2 regions of the Hominiventricola sp. genome follow, and region 2 is predicted to be linked to the other one. Evidence: predicted binding sites of a transcription regulator. Region 2 holds the regulator's gene; the other holds the start of a gene.

Region 1 (8,960 bases), on a different contig from region 2:
TCCTGTGAAATCTAAATTATACTACAGGCCCCCTGGCCCTTGTTATTTTAACGCTTTTCCGTTAAAAACATCGTCATACTGCGGCCTTCCATCTTCGGAGCCTTATCAATCGTTGCGATGTCTGCCATGCGCTCTGCAAACACGTCCAGAATCTTCTTGCTGCTCTGTACATGTGCCATCTCACGGCCGCGGAAACGTAAAGTAACCTTTACCTTATCACCCTTCTGGATGAATTTTCTGGCTGCATTCACCTTAGTGTTCAGGTCATTCTCATCAATATTCGGGGACAGACGCACCTCTTTGATCTCAATGGTCTTCTGCTTTTTCTTTGCTTCCTTCTCTCTGCGTGCCTGCTCATAACGATACTTACCGTAATCGATGATCTTGCATACCGGCGGCTTTGCTGTAGGTGCGATCTTTACCAGATCAAGCTCCGCCTCTCTTGCCATCTTCATTGCCTCGCTGGCAGACATAATTCCTAACTGTTCCCCGTTCTGACCGACTACACGAACCTCACGGTCGCGAATCTGCTCATTGATCATTAACTCGCTAATTGTCGTACACCTCCGCAATTGTTGCACAAAAAAAGTGGATAGAAAACTATCCACTTTCTACATGAAAAATGCTCTTCGCACCATCTTTTCACGATATAAACCCGGGTCACCGCTTGTGCCGAGGTGAGAGTGGATACTCTTCTTTCATTTCATAACCTTGTATAGATTATCACACTTATTTTCTGCTGTCAACTATTTTTATACAAATTTATTTAATTTTTCATCATACTCGTAATCAATGGTTTTCAGCTTCTTTTTCAGCTCTTCCGCTGACACATCCTGGCTGTTGCAGAACCCTTCCAGACTCTTATAGAAATCCCTAAGCTGGGTATTCACATAGCTTAACAGCATCATTGGATCTTCCGGTAACATGGTGTTTCCTCTTTCCTCTTATTTTTTCTTATCATTCTCCACAATGAGACCGGACCGGTAAGCTTCCAGCAGCTCTTTCAGCTCGCTGATGCGCTCTCTGAGCACCCCGCCAGTATCCGTATCTCCCACCAGACATCTGTACTGGGTCCGGCTCACAGCCACACGTTCGGAATGAATGTCCTTCTCATCGCGTACCGCTTCTTCCACAGAAGTGAAGGGATCGTGGGATGAAAGCATCAGTCCATAGGAATTATACGTAAGGGTGTAACCTGCAATGCCTGTTGTCTTCTGGTATGCCCTGGAAAATCCTCCATCAATGACCAGTACCTTGCCGCCGCACTTCACCGGACTTTCACCGTCCTTATGATGTACCGGCACATGACCGTTGATAATGTGGGTGCCTTCTTTGCCAAGTCCGAATTCCTGCAGGATCTTATCCACCACCTGCTCATCTTCCAGGAAATCATAATAGGCATTTTTCAATTCCACATGGGTTGCCTTGTCAGCAATAAAATAACGTTCAAAAGTGGTCATCTGATCTTTTCCGAACAAGGGCGAGTTAGGACCTGCCCAGATATACCACATAAGATCTGCACCTTTCGCCCTTTCCTTCTCATCCACTGCAAAAAATGCCCGGCGCACATACACTTCCAGGATATCATAAAGTGCCTTGCCTTTATAAGTTTTTCCATAGACCTGTACTTCCTTGAAACCGCCGTTGGCATTCAGCGGAATGCAGCCATGATACAGAAGATTTCCATTATATACTTTATATAAGCTTCCCCGGTTCAGCAGAAGCTTCATATGAGACTGCAGCTTGTCGCATTTGAGGAATGCGATTCTAAGCCGTTCCATCACTTCTGCTTCCTCCGCCGTCAATTCATAAGGATGTTCCGGATCAATAGTGGGGAAATTCGTATCCAACAGCGGATATTCCTTATTTTTAATGGTAATGGTTCCCTTCTCATAGTCAATCCGGTGCAGGAGACGACGATGTTCCATATGGTATTCCGGCCTCCGCTCCAGGAGCTGACCCTCCAGTTTGAACTGAATAATGGAAATTGCCTTGTGAATCTGAATGTTCAGGCGGTTTTCTGCCTCTGTGGCTGCCTCTCCTCCCTTTACCTTAAACTGGGCGCAGGGATCGTCCTTATAGGTGCGCAGCGCAAAGGTTGCCAGAGGAAGCAGGTTAATCCCATATCCATCCTCCAGAATATCAAGATTTCCATAGCGGGCACAGATACGCGTAATCGTAGCAATGCAGGAAAGCTGTCCCGCTGCCGCTCCCATCCAGACCATATCATGGTTTCCCCACTGGATATCCAGAGAATGATATTCCATGAGCTTATCCATAATGAAATGCGGTCCCGGACCTCTGTCATAAATATCCCCCAGAATATGCAGATGATCCACTACCAGCCGCTGAATCAGTTCCGCCAGCGCAATAATGAAATTTTCCGCCCGGTCTATGGAAATGATGGTATCGACGATGGCATCGTAATACCCTTCTTTATCCAATACTTCGGATTTCTCCGTAATCAGTTCTTCGATCACGTAGGCATAATCTTTCGGAAGTGCTTTCCTTACCTTTGACCGGGTATATTTGGAAGAAACTTTCTTGCAGACCTCAATCAACCGGTACAGCATAATTTTATACCAGTTATCCATATCCTCTTCCGTCTTCCGCACATACTCAATTTTCTCTTCCGGATAGTAAATAAGAGTGGCCAGCGCACGTTTATCTGCCGTTGTCAGCGTATGCCCGAAGACATCATCGATTTTCTTCCGCACTGCACCGGAACCGTTTCGCAGTACGTGGGAAAAAGCTTCATATTCCCCGTGAATATCTGTCAGAAAATGTTCCGTACCCTTCGGCAGATTCAAAATCGACTGAAGATTGATAATCTCCGTTGCTGCTGACGCAATGGTCGGATACAGTTCTGAAAGCCTCTGCAGGTATCGCAATTCCTCTTTTTCCATAAAAAACCTCCCATAATATCATATATCCCATAAAATACCTGATAGGATTATGATACCATGAGAGGTCTCATTTTACCATTCTTTATTTTGTATGGATGGTCAGTCCGTTACCGTCTGTATCCACCACCATGACACTTCCTGCATGGACTTCTCCACCGAGAATGAATCTGGCTGCCATGGTTTCCACATTTTTCTGAAGGAATCTCTTCAGAGGACGTGCTCCATAGACCGGATCATAACCATGCTCCACGATGTAAGCTTTCGCTGCATCGGTCAGCTCAATGGTCAGTTCCTTATCCTCCAGACGCTTGTTCACATCTGCCATCATCAGATCAATGATGTTGCCAATGTTGTTCTTCGTCAGCGGTTTAAACAGGATAATCTCATCAAGACGGTTCAGGAACTCCGGTCTGAAATGTCCGCGCAGATCGTTCATTACCTGTGCTTCACACTCCGGACGGATGTCACCATTTTCATCAATGCCTTCCAGCAGATAACTGGAACCAATGTTGGAAGTCATAATGAGAATCGTGTTCTTAAAGTCCACCGTTCTTCCCTGGGAATCTGTGATACGGCCATCATCCAGCACCTGCAGCAGTACATTGAATACATCCGGATGGGCTTTCTCAATCTCATCGAACAGTACAACAGAGTAGGGATGTCTTCTGACTGCTTCTGTCAGCTGGCCACCCTCCTCATATCCTACATATCCGGGCGGCGCTCCGATCAAACGGGATACGGAGTATTTCTCCATATACTCACTCATATCGATACGCACCATATTCTGTTCATCATCGAACAGGCTGGCTGCCAGTGCCTTAGCAAGCTCTGTCTTACCAACACCGGTAGGTCCAAGGAACAGGAAGGAACCAATCGGTTTGGTCGGATCCTTGATGCCTGCTTTGGAACGGATAATCGCATCCGTTACTTTCTGCACACCTTCATCCTGGCCGATAACCCGTTTGTGGAGTTCTTCGTCCAGATGGAGGGTTTTATTTCTCTCACTCTCCGTCAGTTTTGCTACCGGAATACCGGTCCAGCGGGAAATGATTCTGGCAATCTCCTCATCTGTAACACTCTCATGTACCAGAGACAGGTCTTTGTTCTTGACCTTCTCTTCCTCGTCCTCCAACTGCTTCTGCAGCTGCGGCAGACGGCCATACTGAAGCTGTGCTGCTTTCTCCAGGTCATAACCCTGCTGGGCAGCCTGGATCTGTTTGTTCACATCCTCGATCTCCTCACGGAGTTTAGAGAGATTCTCGACGGATTTCTTCTCGTCATCCCACTGAGCTTTCTTATTATTAAACTCATCCCGCAGATCAGCCAGTTCCTTCTGAAGATTCTCCAGACGTTCCTGACTGAGACGGTCTGTCTCTTTCTTAAGAGCTGCTTCCTCGATCTCCAGCTGCAGCACTTTCCGGCGCAGCTCGTCAAGTTCGGTCGGCATGGAATCCAGTTCCGTTTTAATAAGGGCACAGGCCTCATCTACCAGGTCAATGGCCTTGTCCGGCAGAAAACGCTCGGAAATATAACGATGGGACAAGGTTGCTGCTGCCACCAGAGCAGAGTCTGTGATCTTAACCCCATGGAATACTTCGTAACGCTCTTTCAGACCTCTCAAGATGGAAATCGTATCTTCTACGGTCGGCTCGTCTACCAGTACCTGCTGGAAACGACGCTCCAGAGCCGCATCTTTCTCAATGTACTGACGGTATTCATCCAGCGTGGTCGCACCGATACAATGAAGCTCGCCTCTTGCCAGAAGCGGTTTCAACAGGTTACCGGCATCCATGGCACCGTCGGTCTTGCCGGCACCTACAATCAGATGCAGTTCATCGATGAACAGGATAATTTGTCCTTCGCTCTTTCTGACTTCTTCCAGAACGGCTTTCAGACGTTCCTCAAATTCACCTCTGTATTTGGCACCTGCTACCAGGGAACCCATATCAAGTGAAAAAATCTTCTTATTCTTCAGTCCTTCCGGAACATCACCGCGGACAATCCGCTGTGCCAGACCTTCAACGACTGCTGTCTTACCAACACCAGGCTCACCGATGAGCACCGGATTATTCTTGGTCTTACGGGACAGGATACGGATCACATTGCGAATCTCGGAATCACGTCCGATGACCGGATCAAGCTTCTGCTCACGAGCACGCTCTACCAGCTCTGTACCATACTTCGTCAGAGTATCATACGTAGCTTCCGGATTATCACTGGTGACTCTCTGATTGCCCCTGACGGTAGAAAGGGCCTGCAGGAACTTATCCCTGGTAATTCCATTCTCACGGAACAGCTCCTTCATGGAAGGACTTGGATTATCAAGCAGAGACAGGAACAGATGCTCTACGGATACGTACTCATCACCCATCCGTTTTGCTTCATCCTCTGCGCTGATCAGTGCTTTATTCAGGTACTGGCCAATATAAGGCTGACCGCCTGATACTTTCACACGCTTGTTCAACGCCTGTTCTACCTGCTCTTTAAATAAAGTATCATCTATGTTCATCTTGGAAATCAGTCTGGCAATCAGACTTTCTTCCTGTGTCAGAAGACTGTACAGAAGATGCTCCTGCTCAATCTCCTGATTACCATACTCCATGGCAATCTTCTCAAGCTCGTTCACTGCCTGAACTGATTTCTGAGTAAATTTCTGTATATTCATATGCTCGCCTCCTCGCTTCGCATAACCGATGCCGGATATAAAATCCTGCATACTGATGTCTATTTCTTTGTTCTATGTGTACTATAGCACCGGTTGTTAGCACTGTCAATAGGTGAGTGCTAATTTTTTATGAACTTTCTGTGAAACCTAATTGTGTGAACGATATGAGCTGTGTACGACGTATACCACGGTTTCCAGCAGGTTCATTTCAGACACATGTCCTTGCCTCGTCATTTTATGACATTTCATAATAATGTGCGTAAATCCCACCTTTTTCCAACAGTTCATCATGCGTTCCACATTCTACAATTCCATTTTCTGCAACCACCAGAATTTCATCAGCGTTACGGATTGTTGACAATCTGTGTGCAATCGTAATCGTAGTTCTGTCTTTTGCCAATTCTTCCAGACTCTGCTGGATAAATCTCTCGCTTTCATTATCCAGAGCACTCGTCGCCTCATCCAGAATCAGGATAGGTGGGTTCTTCAAAAATACTCTTGCAATAGAAATCCGCTGTTTCTGACCACCGGACAATCTGGTTCCTCTCTCACCAACGAATGTCTCATACCCATCCGGAAGTTCCATGATGAATTCATGAATATTAGCCTTCTTTGCTGCCTCAATGATCTCTTCCATCGACGCATCTGGTCTGCCATACGCAATATTCTCACGAATACTTCCACAGAACAGATATACATCCTGCTGTACCAGTCCGATCTGTTCACGAAGACTCTGTAATGTCAGTTTCCGCACATCCTTTCCATCGATTGTAATACGCCCTTCAGACACATCGTAAAATCTCGGAAGCAGTGAACAGATGGTTGTCTTTCCACTTCCGGATGCTCCAACCAATGCGATCGATTTTCCTGCCTGGATATCAAAAGAAACATCATCAAGAACCAGTGAGTCATCGTCATTATAATGAAAGGAAACATGTTCATAACGCACATGCCCTTTGATATTTTCCAGTGGCTCCGCATCTTCTGCATCCACAATCTCCGGTTCTGTCTCAACGACATCCAAGAATCTTCTGAATCCGGACAACCCTTTTTGCATCATTTCCGTAAGCTCTACCAGAATCTGGATCGGACTGATAAAAATGCCAATATAAAGCGCATACATTGCCAGATCTGCCGACTCCATCTGTCCATGTGCAATCAGCCAGCCTCCAAACACCAGCGTCATCAGATACATCATCCCCTGAAAGAACAAATTGCCTCCTGTAAAACTACCCATACAACGATAATTTGCATTCTTTGAGCTCAAAAAACCCTGATTGCTCTTTTTAAATTTTTCCCGTTCAATGTCTTCATTCGCAAAAGACTGTACCACACGAATTCCTGCCAGCGTATCCTGAAGGCTGGAATTCAGATTTCCGATCTTACGTCTGTTATCCATAAATGTTGCCTGCATCTTCTTATTCTGTCCATAAGAAAAAAACAGCATAATTGCCACAATCACCAGAAGAGGAATTGCCAGTTTCCAGTTGATTAGAAACAAAAATACAAAAGATCCAATAATTTTGATCAATGAGATAAATAAGTTCTCCGGCCCATGATGTGCAAACTCTGAGATGTCGAATAAATCCGATACCAGTTTGCTCATCATCTGTCCCGAGTTATTCTGATCATAGTATGAAAATGATAATCTTTCATAATGATCGAACAACTGTTGACGCATATCCCGTTCCATATATGCTCCCATCATATGTCCCTGATAACTAACATAATACTTGCATCCTGTCTGGATCATATACATAACAAGCAACACGAGTGTAATCGGAATCAATGCCCGTAAAATCACATCAGAACTCTCTATAAATAATGTCTTCGTCAATGTTCGTAAAATCTGCGGAAAAGCCAGATCAACCAGACTGATCACAGCGGCACAAATCAAATCCAGAAAAAATACCTTCTTATACGGAGCGTAATATTGAATAAATTTCTTTAATGTATGCATATGAATCCCTTATTCCTTTCAAATCAATCTGCTACATTATAACACATCTTCTTCGTAGTAAAAACTGAACGTTTCGTATGGGCTACGTTTGTTCAGCTTTTTCTTTATATGGCTGGCATTTTGCTTGCAAAACATAATTCAAGAATCATCGGAGTGATGGTGAATGACCATGAAGTTAATGAAAAAGAGTATTTTCTGATGATAAAAACGACATCTGATATCAGAGATTGTCATGGCCTGCATTTACAGTTATTGCATGTCCAATAGATTATTGAAAAATCTTTCATAATCAATAAAGGGGCTGTTGCAAAATAGATGAGTAATCATCTAATAGCATACGTACAGCCTCCTTTTTATTTATCACGCCATTCCTGCATGGTTTCATGCATCCGGAGGCCGGACGATGGACTTCGCCCCCTTGTGGAATATTTTGTGTGAAGACAGCACTTCCCTCGCAGCTGCTCCTTTTGGGTATATGGAATGTTTATGTCTCTCCACGCCCAATATTTGCAGTGGAAAAAATATTTTTCGCTATATAGTTTCAGAATGCACTAGTCAACAAAAAGTAGACACTTTTTTCATTTTTTATACACTCAAAACTGAGCATAGTACTCCTTATATTGTTTTGGTGTCAAATAGTTTAATGAGTATGCAGGTCTTTCTTCATTAAAGAACGTAATATACTCTTTTATCTCATTCTCAATGTTTTCATTGCTGGTTATGTGCAGATCTGTAAACATCTCTGTTTTGATCCAGCCATTAATCGCCTCCATTGCTGCATTATCTGTTGGGGTTCCGGCTCTGGACATAGAATGAACGATGTTATATAAAGGCAAAAGCTCATTAAAGTCCTTAGATGCATAGACCGATCCCTGATCTGTATGAAGAATCATTTCCAGACCAGGATACTTTTGCTTGATGGAAATCAAGTCTTTTAGACCACTTATATATGTCATTCTGTCTCCTTTGCGACCTGAAAGCGAGTATGACAGGATTTCATTATTCCAAAGATCCATATACAAGGTCAATTCATAATAACCCCCTTTTAATCGAAATGCAGTCATATCACTTGTGATACACTGCAATGGTCCGGTGATATTTAACCCGGTTGCCATTAGGTTCGGATACACCTTGAATGGATCTCCTGGCTTCTTATAGCGGTAATGCTTGGATATGCTCATAATCCCTGCCGTTTTACAACACTTATGAGCATACTGATCAGACATTTTTAGTCCTGTATCTAAACGAATCTTGGCATTAAGCCAGCGATAGCCATGTGATGGATATTTAGCATGGTATTCCTTGAATAATGCCAGATCACTTACAAAGGATAACAGTCGTTTTGAAGGATGTTCCAGGCGTTTTTTCCACTTGTAAAAGCCACTTCGATTTACATTCATTAATCGGCAAAGAACCGCAACAGGAAATT
Region 2 (8,960 bases):
GAAGCTGGGCGGGTTTGACGAGGCGCATTTTGCTTACCTGGAAGATCTGGATATTTCTTACAGGGCAAAGCTTGCCGGTTATGTGAACTGGTATGAGCCGAGGGCCCGGGTTCTCCATGTGGGGAGTGGGACCAGCGGGTCAAGATACAATCATTTTAAAGTAATACATGCAGCGGGAAATAATGTATATCTTCTATACAAAAATATGCCGCTGCTTCAGCTTGTTGTGAATGCTCCGCTTTTATTGGCGGGTTTTCTGATAAAGTATCTTTTTTTCGTGAAAAAAGGTCTGGGCAGGGATTACCGGGAAGGTTTCGTAAGAGGCATCCGGCTGTGCAGAGCGAATCCGGGGCGAAGAGTTGTCTTTGGAGCCAGACATATTTCCATATGTTTTGGCATTCAACTAGAGTTATGGAGAAATATTTTCCGTCTGGTGTAGGGAAACATCTGTAAGAGTTTCGGATAGAGCGAAGGGGGAAACATAGGTGAGAGTTTGTGATTAAGGATAACCAGCGGTACTTTAACCGGCTTCATGTGGTGATTGATGCCGCCGTCATTTGCATATCATATATTCTGGCCTGGGTCTACAAGTTTCTGATTCTGAAGGATCCGCCAGGACTGGGCTTTGCCCTGTATATGGTGGCATTATTTGGAATTGTTCCGTTATATCTGATGCTCTATCTGGCATTTAACATGTATACCGCCAAGCGGGTACAGGGTCGGAGACTGGAGTCAGGAAATATATGTAAAGCCAACACGGTGGGACTTCTGATCGTCATGGCTGTATTCTTCCTGTTGAGAGAATATAATGGATATGCCTATGAGTATTCCAGAACCATGTTGTTCTATTTTTATGTGGTCAACATTGTGATGGAACTGCTGGTCCGGAATGCAATCCGGATCGTGCTGAAGAAGATCCGACGCAGCGGATTTAATTTACGGCATATTATTTTTGTGGGGTACAGCAGTGCGGCTGAGTCCTTTATTGACCGCATTTATGCCAACCCTCAGTGGGGTTACCGGGTCTGCGGAATTCTGGATGACAATAAGGAATCCGGTTACACCTATAAAGGGGTACCGGTATTGGGACCTACGGATGAACTGGAAACGATTCTGGAGAACAACCGGCTGGATGAAATTGCTCTTACGCTGGCGCTCCGGGAATACTATAAATTGAAGCGGATCGTAGCGATCTGCGAAAAATCCGGTGTGCATACAAAATTTGTTCCGGATTATAATGATATCATACCGACGAGACCATATACGGAAGATCTTCTGGGCCTTCCGGTGATCAATATCCGGCACGTGCCGCTGACTAATACCTTTAATATGGTATGTAAGCGGACAGTGGACATTGTTGGAGCCATTGTTGCTATCATCATTTTTTCGCCGGTTATGCTGGTTACGGCCATTTTGGTAAAAATAACATCCAAAGGGCCGCTCATATATAAGCAGGAGCGGGTAGGACTCCATAACCAGACATTTCAGATGTATAAGTTCCGTTCCATGGAAGTACAGTCTGAAAAAAGTGAAAAGCGGGCATGGACTGTCCGGAATGATCCTCGCGTGACAACCGTGGGAAAAATCATCCGGAAGACCAGTATCGATGAACTGCCGCAGTTGTTCAATATCCTGAAAGGTGACATGAGCCTGGTGGGACCAAGACCGGAGCGTCCTTTTTTCGTGGAAAAGTTCCGGGAGGAGATTCCAAGGTATATGATCAAGCATCAGGTGCGTCCGGGACTGACCGGATGGGCACAGGTCAACGGCTACCGGGGGGATACATCGATCAAAAAGCGTATTGAATACGACCTGTACTATATTGAGAACTGGACCATGGGACTGGATTTTAAGATCCTGTTTCTAACGTTCTTCAAAGGCTTTGTAAATAAGAATGCTTATTAGCAGGCGTAGAAAGGATGAATTATGGCAAAAGAAACTATGAAAAAGACGACTTCGAAAAAAAATGCATCTCATCAGAAAACGTCTTCTGCAAAATCTGCATCAGGCAGAAGCAGAGGAGGTTCTAAGAAGAGAGCATCCAAAAAGAAAAAGCGGATGATGATTTTCGGCATTGAGATTGCAGTGATTCTGATTCTTGTGCTGGGATTCTGGGTAGTAAGCAAACTGGATAAGATTCAGAAGCCGAAGGTAGAGCAGGATCAGATTGAAGTAAATGAATCTCTGCAGGAATCCACGATGGAAACCATGAAAGGTTACACTACCGTCGCACTGTTTGGCCTTGATACCCGTGAAGCGGGACAGCTTGGAAGTGGAAATCGAAGCGATACCATTATTATTGCGAGCATTAACAATGATACCAAGGAAGTAAAACTGGTCAGTGTATATCGTGATACTTATCTGAATCTGACCAATGGTAAATATAATAAATGTAACAGCGCATATTCCTCAGGCGGTCCGGCACAGGCAATCAGTATGCTGAACACGAACTTGGATCTGGATATTGAGTACTATGTCAGCGTAGACTTCGCTGCACTGACCAAGACAGTAGATCTGCTGGGTGGTATCGACATCGATGTAGATGACGCTGAGATTGAACATCTGAACAACTATATTGTTGAGACATCCAAGGTAACAGGTATCCAGACGCAGCCTCTGACCAGTACAGGACTTCAGACACTGGATGGCGTACAGGCGACTTCCTACTGCCGTATCCGTTACACTGCAGGAGACGATTTCAAACGTACGGAGCGTCAGCGAGAAGTGATCATGCAGCTGGTAAGCAAGGCGAAGAAGATGGATATCAGCAAAGTTAATGATATCATTGATGCTGTATTCCCGCTGATTGCAACCAACTATACCAACGATGAGCTGGTAGCCATGGCTCCGCAGCTTTTGACCTACGATATTGTGGACACCACCGGATTCCCGTTTGATAAAGCAAATGCAACCGTCAAAGGAAAAGGTTCCTGTGTTGTTCCGGTAAATCTGGAAGAGAACGTAAAACAGCTTCATGAGTATCTCTTTGGCAACGCTGATTATCAGCCATCCAATGAGGTAACAGAGATCTCTTCAAAGATCAATTCTGAGACAGGATATTAAAAATAGTGAATGAATAGAAGCGAGGGATTCGTGAAGTTCCCTCGCTTTGTTTCTAATATAGAAAATTGCAGAAAACAGGAGAAACTGATGACAGCGGATATTGTAATTCCGGTTTATCGTCCGGGGGCAGAGTTAGGAGAACTGCTGAGCCGTCTGGCTGACCAGACGATACTGGCAGGGAAGATCATTCTGATGAATACAGAGGAAGCACATTTCCCGGCAGAGCTTCCGGAAAGATATGAAAATGTGGAAGTTCATCATGTGACAAAGCAGGAATTTGATCATGGCGGTACCAGAGATCAGGGCATTCGTCTCTCTGAGGCAGATGTGGTGATCTGTCTTACGCAGGATGCTATGCCGGCGGATGAACATCTGGTGGAAGAACTGCTGAAACCATTTGCAGATCCTTCCGTATGGGCGGCCTATGGAAGGCAGCTGCCGAAGGAAAATTGCAGGGAAGTGGAAAAATACACCCGCAGTTTTAATTACCCTGATGAAAGCAGGATCAAAGGAAAAGAGGATCTTCCGGTATTGGGGATTAAGACTTTTTTCTGCTCTAATGTCTGTGCTGCGTGGAGACGGGAAAAATACAAAGAACTGGGTGGATTTGTCAAACGGACTATTTTTAATGAAGATATGATTTATGCAGGAACCATTATAAAGGCAGGTGGTCGAATTGCCTACTGTGCAGATGCACAGGTGGTGCATTCTCACAATTACAGTGCCCTGCAGCAGTTTCACCGGAATTTTGATCTGGCAGTATCCCAGACTATGCATCCGGAAATCTTTGGCGGCATTCGTTCGGAATCTGAAGGCATACGTCTGGTAAAAAGGAGTCTTTCTTATTGTATTAAAATCAGAAAACCGTGGTTGATGATCCAGGTGGTGACCCAGAGCGCAGGAAAGCTCCTGGGCTACAAACTGGGACAGCGTTATGAACGGCTTCCAAGAAAACTGGTTCTGGCGTGTACCATGAACCGGGAATTCTGGGATAAGGAGGAGCTATGAAAGGAAAAAAGATAAAGCGGACTATGCTGGCAGTGACTGTTCTGTGTATGGGGCTTCTGATTGGCTGCGGTACGGATAAAAAGACAGAAGAACAGCAGCTGGCTTTACGAACCCAGGGCATGGAACAGGCTCGGGAAGGCAGCTATGAAGACGCCATCGCTTCCTATAATGAGGCCCTGGAACTTGCCGATATGCATGCAGGCAGTCTGGAACTGGATATTGCGGCATATAAAGCATCGGCACAGTATTATGCAGGAAATACAGAGGATGCCATTGCCACCTGCAGTGCCATTCTGGACCTGAAGGAGAGTGCGGAGATTTATACAACCAGAGGACTTCTCTATCGGGAGGCAGGAAATGCAGAAGCCGCAAAAGCAGATTTTACCAAGGCGATGAGTCTTACCTCTAAGAAGAATAAAGTAATGCTGGGAAGACTTTCTTATTATATGGAAGATGATACAAATGCCAAGACCTATCTGGAGGCAGCTTCCAAGGAAGGTAATCCGGAAGGCATTTACTGGCAGGCAGAGCTGTACCGGGAGATGGGAAATACAGACTATGCCATTACCCTCTATCAGAGTTATCTGGATGGTGAAGAAGTTACGCATCAGGAAGCTTATGAACGGGTGGCGGCTTATCAGCTGGCACAGGGTGATTACACTGGTGCACTGGACACCCTGCAGGGGGGAATTTCCATGGGAAACGGCGGATGTCTGCAAAAACTGATGGCATCGGAGATCACTGTCTATGAACAGCAGGGAGATTTTGATACCGCCCTTCAGAAGATGGAGATCTATCTGGAAAGCTATCCGGATGATGCGGATGCACAGAGAGAATATACCTTCCTGAAAACACGCTCCCAGGACGGTCAGGCCGGAACGGATACGGAAGCGGAAGAGGATACAGAAGGTACAGAAGAATAAAAATCAGAACCACGTGGATTTTATAATTTTCCGCGTGGTTTTTTGTTTATAGATATGCTGGGCAGGCCGAAGTGACAGCCTGTGAAAGGAACGTCCGCAGTCCCGGTACTTGATGAGAACGAGCCTGCAGCGAAGTTCGAATCTTAGTACCGCTGGATCGAGGACTTAGCGCGAGCGGTTCCGCTCACAGCCTGTCACTTCGGCTGCTTGGTCAGTTGTAATCCGTTCACAAATTCTTCATAAAAAAATATAAAATACACTTGACAAAGCACTATAGGGAGTGCTATCTTAAGTTACAGGAAATGTTAGCACTCTTACATGTTGAGTGCTAACAAGCAGAAGAAAGGAGCATAACCCATGGAACTGGATGAGAGAAAGAAAAAAATCTTAAATGTGATTATCCGGAATTACATGGAGACCGGAGAACCGGTAGGATCGAGAACCATATCGAAGGATCCGGATCTGAAGCTTTCCTCTGCTACCATCCGCAATGAGATGTCGGATCTGGAAGAGATGGGTTACATCATTCAACCCCACACTTCCGCCGGAAGAATTCCTTCCGATAAAGGATACCGGCTGTATGTGGATTACCTGATGCAGGAAAAAGACCGGGAAGTGACGGAACTTCAGGAACTGATGGTTCAGCGTACCGACCGGCTGGAAAGTGTGCTGAAGCAGGTGGTAAAGATCCTGGCAAATGATACCAATTATGCCACGATGGTTTCCACTCCACAGTATCATCAGAACAAACTGAAATTCATTCAGCTGTCCCGTGTGGATGCCAATCAGATCCTGGCGGTGATTGTAGCGGAAGGAAATGTGATCCGCAACAAACTCTTACCGGTCTGTGAGGAACTGAGTGATGAAAGTATTCTGAAGCTTAATATCCTGCTGAATACCATGCTGAATGGAAAGACCATTCAGGAAATCAATCTTCAGATGATTTCCAGCATGAAAGAACAGGCCGGTATTCACAGCAACATCGTCAGTGATGTGGTGGATGCAGTCGCCGAGGCGATTCATTCCGATGAGGGAATGGAGATCTACACCGGCGGGGCCACAAACATTTTCCGTTATCCGGAATTAAGTGAGAACGGAAAGGCCAGTGAACTGATACAGACACTGGAGGAGAAGCAGAACCTGGTAGATCTGGTTACAGACACACTGAACAAAGACGAAAAAGGAATTCAGGTATATATCGGTAATGAGACACCGGTAAAATCCATGAAGGACTGCAGTGTTGTCACGGCAACCTACGAACTGGGCGAAGGGCTTCAGGGTACCATTGGAATCATTGGTCCCAAGAGAATGGATTACGAGAACGTTATGGGTAAGCTGAAAGCCATGATGGATCAGCTGGATGATGTTTTTCATAAATAGAAAGGCGGAACAACGGTGGAAGAAAACAAGACAATGGAACAGGAACCGGAGATTCAGGAGGAAGAAGTAAAAGCAGAAGATACTGCTGAAGCAGAAGCCACTGAGACGGCTGAGACAGAAGAAACAAAAGCCGATGCGGAACCTGACAAAAAAGGATTCTTCGGAAAGAAGAAAGAGAAAAAAGACAAGAAAGATGAACAGATCGCAGAACTGACCGATAAAGTAAAACGTCAGCTTGCAGAGTTTGAAAACTTCAGAAACCGTACAGAAAAGGAGAAATCCCAGATGTACATGGTGGGAGCAAGAGATGTGATCGAGAAACTGCTTCCGGTAGTAGATAACTTTGAGCGAGGCTTGAAGAGTATTCCGGAAGATCAGAAAGATGGACCGGTAGCCAGCGGAATGGAAATGATTTATAAACAGCTGATCACGGTTCTTACAGATTTGGGCGTAACCCCCATCGAAGCGGTGGGCCAGGAATTTGATCCGAATTTCCATAATGCAGTGATGCATGCGGAGGATGAGGAACTTGGAGAAAATACAGTATCTGAGGAATTCCAGAAGGGTTATAAATATAAAGATGCAGTGCTTCGTCACAGCATGGTTAAAGTTGTAAACTGACGCGTAAGCAATGAGCAGCGAGCTAACGCGCTGTGGTCTATAAGATTTAGTATTTTCAGGAGGAAAAAGAAATGAGCAAGATTATTGGTATTGATTTAGGAACAACGAACTCTTGTGTAGCCGTAATGGAAGGTGGAAAACCTACGGTTGTTGCAAATACAGAAGGAGCAAGAACAACACCGTCTATCGTAGCATTTACAAAAACTGGTGAGCGTCTGGTAGGAGAGCCGGCAAAACGTCAGGCAGTTACCAACTCCGAGAAAACCATCTCTTCCATCAAGAGACATATGGGAACTGATTATAAAGTAGACATTGAAGGAAAGAAATATTCTCCGCAGGAGATTTCCGCTATGATCCTGCAGAAGCTGAAAGCAGATGCAGAGAACTATCTGGGCGAGAAAGTAACCGAGGCAGTTATCACTGTTCCGGCATACTTCAATGACGCACAGAGACAGGCAACCAAAGATGCAGGTAAGATCGCAGGACTGGATGTAAAACGTATCATCAATGAGCCGACCGCTGCAGCACTGGCATACGGCCTTGACAATGAGAAAGAGCAGAAGATCATGGTATACGACCTTGGCGGCGGTACCTTCGATGTTTCCATCATCGAGATCGGTGACGGCGTTATCGAGGTTCTGGCTACCGCAGGTGACAACCATCTGGGTGGTGATGACTTCGACCAGAAGATCACAGATTATATGATCTCTGAATTCAAGAAACAGTACGGTGTAGATCTTGGCAACGACAAGATGGCACTGCAGAGACTGAAAGAAGCAGCTGAGAAGGCTAAGAAGGAGTTGTCCGCTTCCACAACAACCAACATCAACCTTCCGTTCATCAGCATGAACGCAGACGGCCCGCTTCACTTTGATATGAACCTGACCAGAGCAAAATTTGATGAGCTGACTCACGATCTGGTAGAGCGTACTGCTAACCCGGTACAGGCAGCTCTCCGTGATGCAGGTATCAGCCCGTCTGAACTTGGTAAAGTCCTGCTGGTAGGTGGTTCCACACGTATCCCGGCAGTACAGGATAAAGTAAAACAGTTGACCGGACATGAGCCGAGCAAATCTCTGAACCCGGATGAGTGTGTGGCAATCGGTGCTTCCATTCAGGGTGGTAAACTTGCAGGAGATGCAGGTGCCGGTGATATCCTTCTTCTGGATGTTACTCCGCTGTCCCTGTCCATCGAGACCATGGGAGGTATTGCAACCCGTCTGATCGAGAGAAATACCACGATCCCGACTAAGAAGAGCCAGATCTTCTCCACCGCAGCTGATAACCAGACCGCTGTAGACATCAACGTAGTACAGGGTGAGAGACAGTTCGCGAAAGATAACAAATCCCTCGGCCAGTTCCGTCTGGATGGAATCCCGCCTGCAAGACGTGGAGTTCCGCAGATCGAGGTTACCTTTGATATTGATGCAAACGGTATCGTAAATGTATCCGCTAAGGATCTGGGTACCGGAAAAGAGCAGCACATCACCATTACCGCTGGTTCCAACATGTCTGATTCCGATATCGATAAGGCAGTCAAAGAAGCTGCTGAGTTCGAGGCACAGGATAAGAAACGGAAAGAGGCCATTGATGCAAGAAACGATGCAGATGCAATGGTATTCCAGACCGAGAAGGCAATGGAGGAAGCCGGAGATAAGATCGACGCTTCTGAGAAAGCAGCTGTTCAGGATAAGATCAATGCTCTGAAAGCAGTTGTAGACAGAACTGCTAACCAGACTGATATTTCTGATGCGGACATCGATGCGCTGAAATCCGGTAAAGAGGATCTGATGAATGCAGCACAGAAACTGTTCCAGAAGATGTATGAGCAGACTGCAGGTGCACAGGGTGCAGGTCCGCAGGGCGCAGGTCCGGATATGGGCGGCGCAGGACAGAGTACTTCCGGTCCGGCAGATGACGTGGTAGACGGAGATTACCGCGAGGTTTAATCCGGAACAGGATGAA

Evidence for each region. Region 2 encodes HrcA, which represses chaperone genes, less so after heat shock. Its sites were predicted from a motif close to TGTTAGCACTCNNNNNNNNNGAGTGCTAACA; they were not measured.
Region 1: clpB (ATP-dependent chaperone ClpB) is a predicted target of HrcA. The motif match lies at 5,666-5,696, and genes of this name have one in related genera.

Annotation. Positions count from the first base shown of each region.
Region 1 is NZ_DBLYVB010000035.1:2,102-11,061, forward strand. It holds gene infC (translation initiation factor IF-3) at 48-542, opposite strand; gene ACZMB2_RS13150 (DUF4250 domain-containing protein) at 753-926, opposite strand; gene ACZMB2_RS13155 (fructose-1,6-bisphosphatase) at 945-2,906, opposite strand; gene clpB (ATP-dependent chaperone ClpB) at 2,989-5,571, opposite strand; gene ACZMB2_RS13165 (ABC transporter ATP-binding protein) at 5,807-7,531, opposite strand; partial or broken gene ACZMB2_RS13170 (IS3 family transposase) at 8,125-8,960, opposite strand, start outside.
Region 2 is NZ_DBLYVB010000003.1:88,381-97,340, forward strand. It holds gene ACZMB2_RS03500 (glycosyltransferase family 2 protein) at 1-439, shown strand, start outside; gene ACZMB2_RS03505 (undecaprenyl-phosphate glucose phosphotransferase) at 496-1,905, shown strand; gene ACZMB2_RS03510 (LCP family protein) at 1,927-3,063, shown strand; gene ACZMB2_RS03515 (glycosyltransferase family 2 protein) at 3,151-4,071, shown strand; gene ACZMB2_RS03520 (tetratricopeptide repeat protein) at 4,068-4,994, shown strand; gene hrcA (heat-inducible transcriptional repressor HrcA) at 5,352-6,374, shown strand; gene grpE (nucleotide exchange factor GrpE) at 6,408-6,995, shown strand; gene dnaK (molecular chaperone DnaK) at 7,067-8,944, shown strand.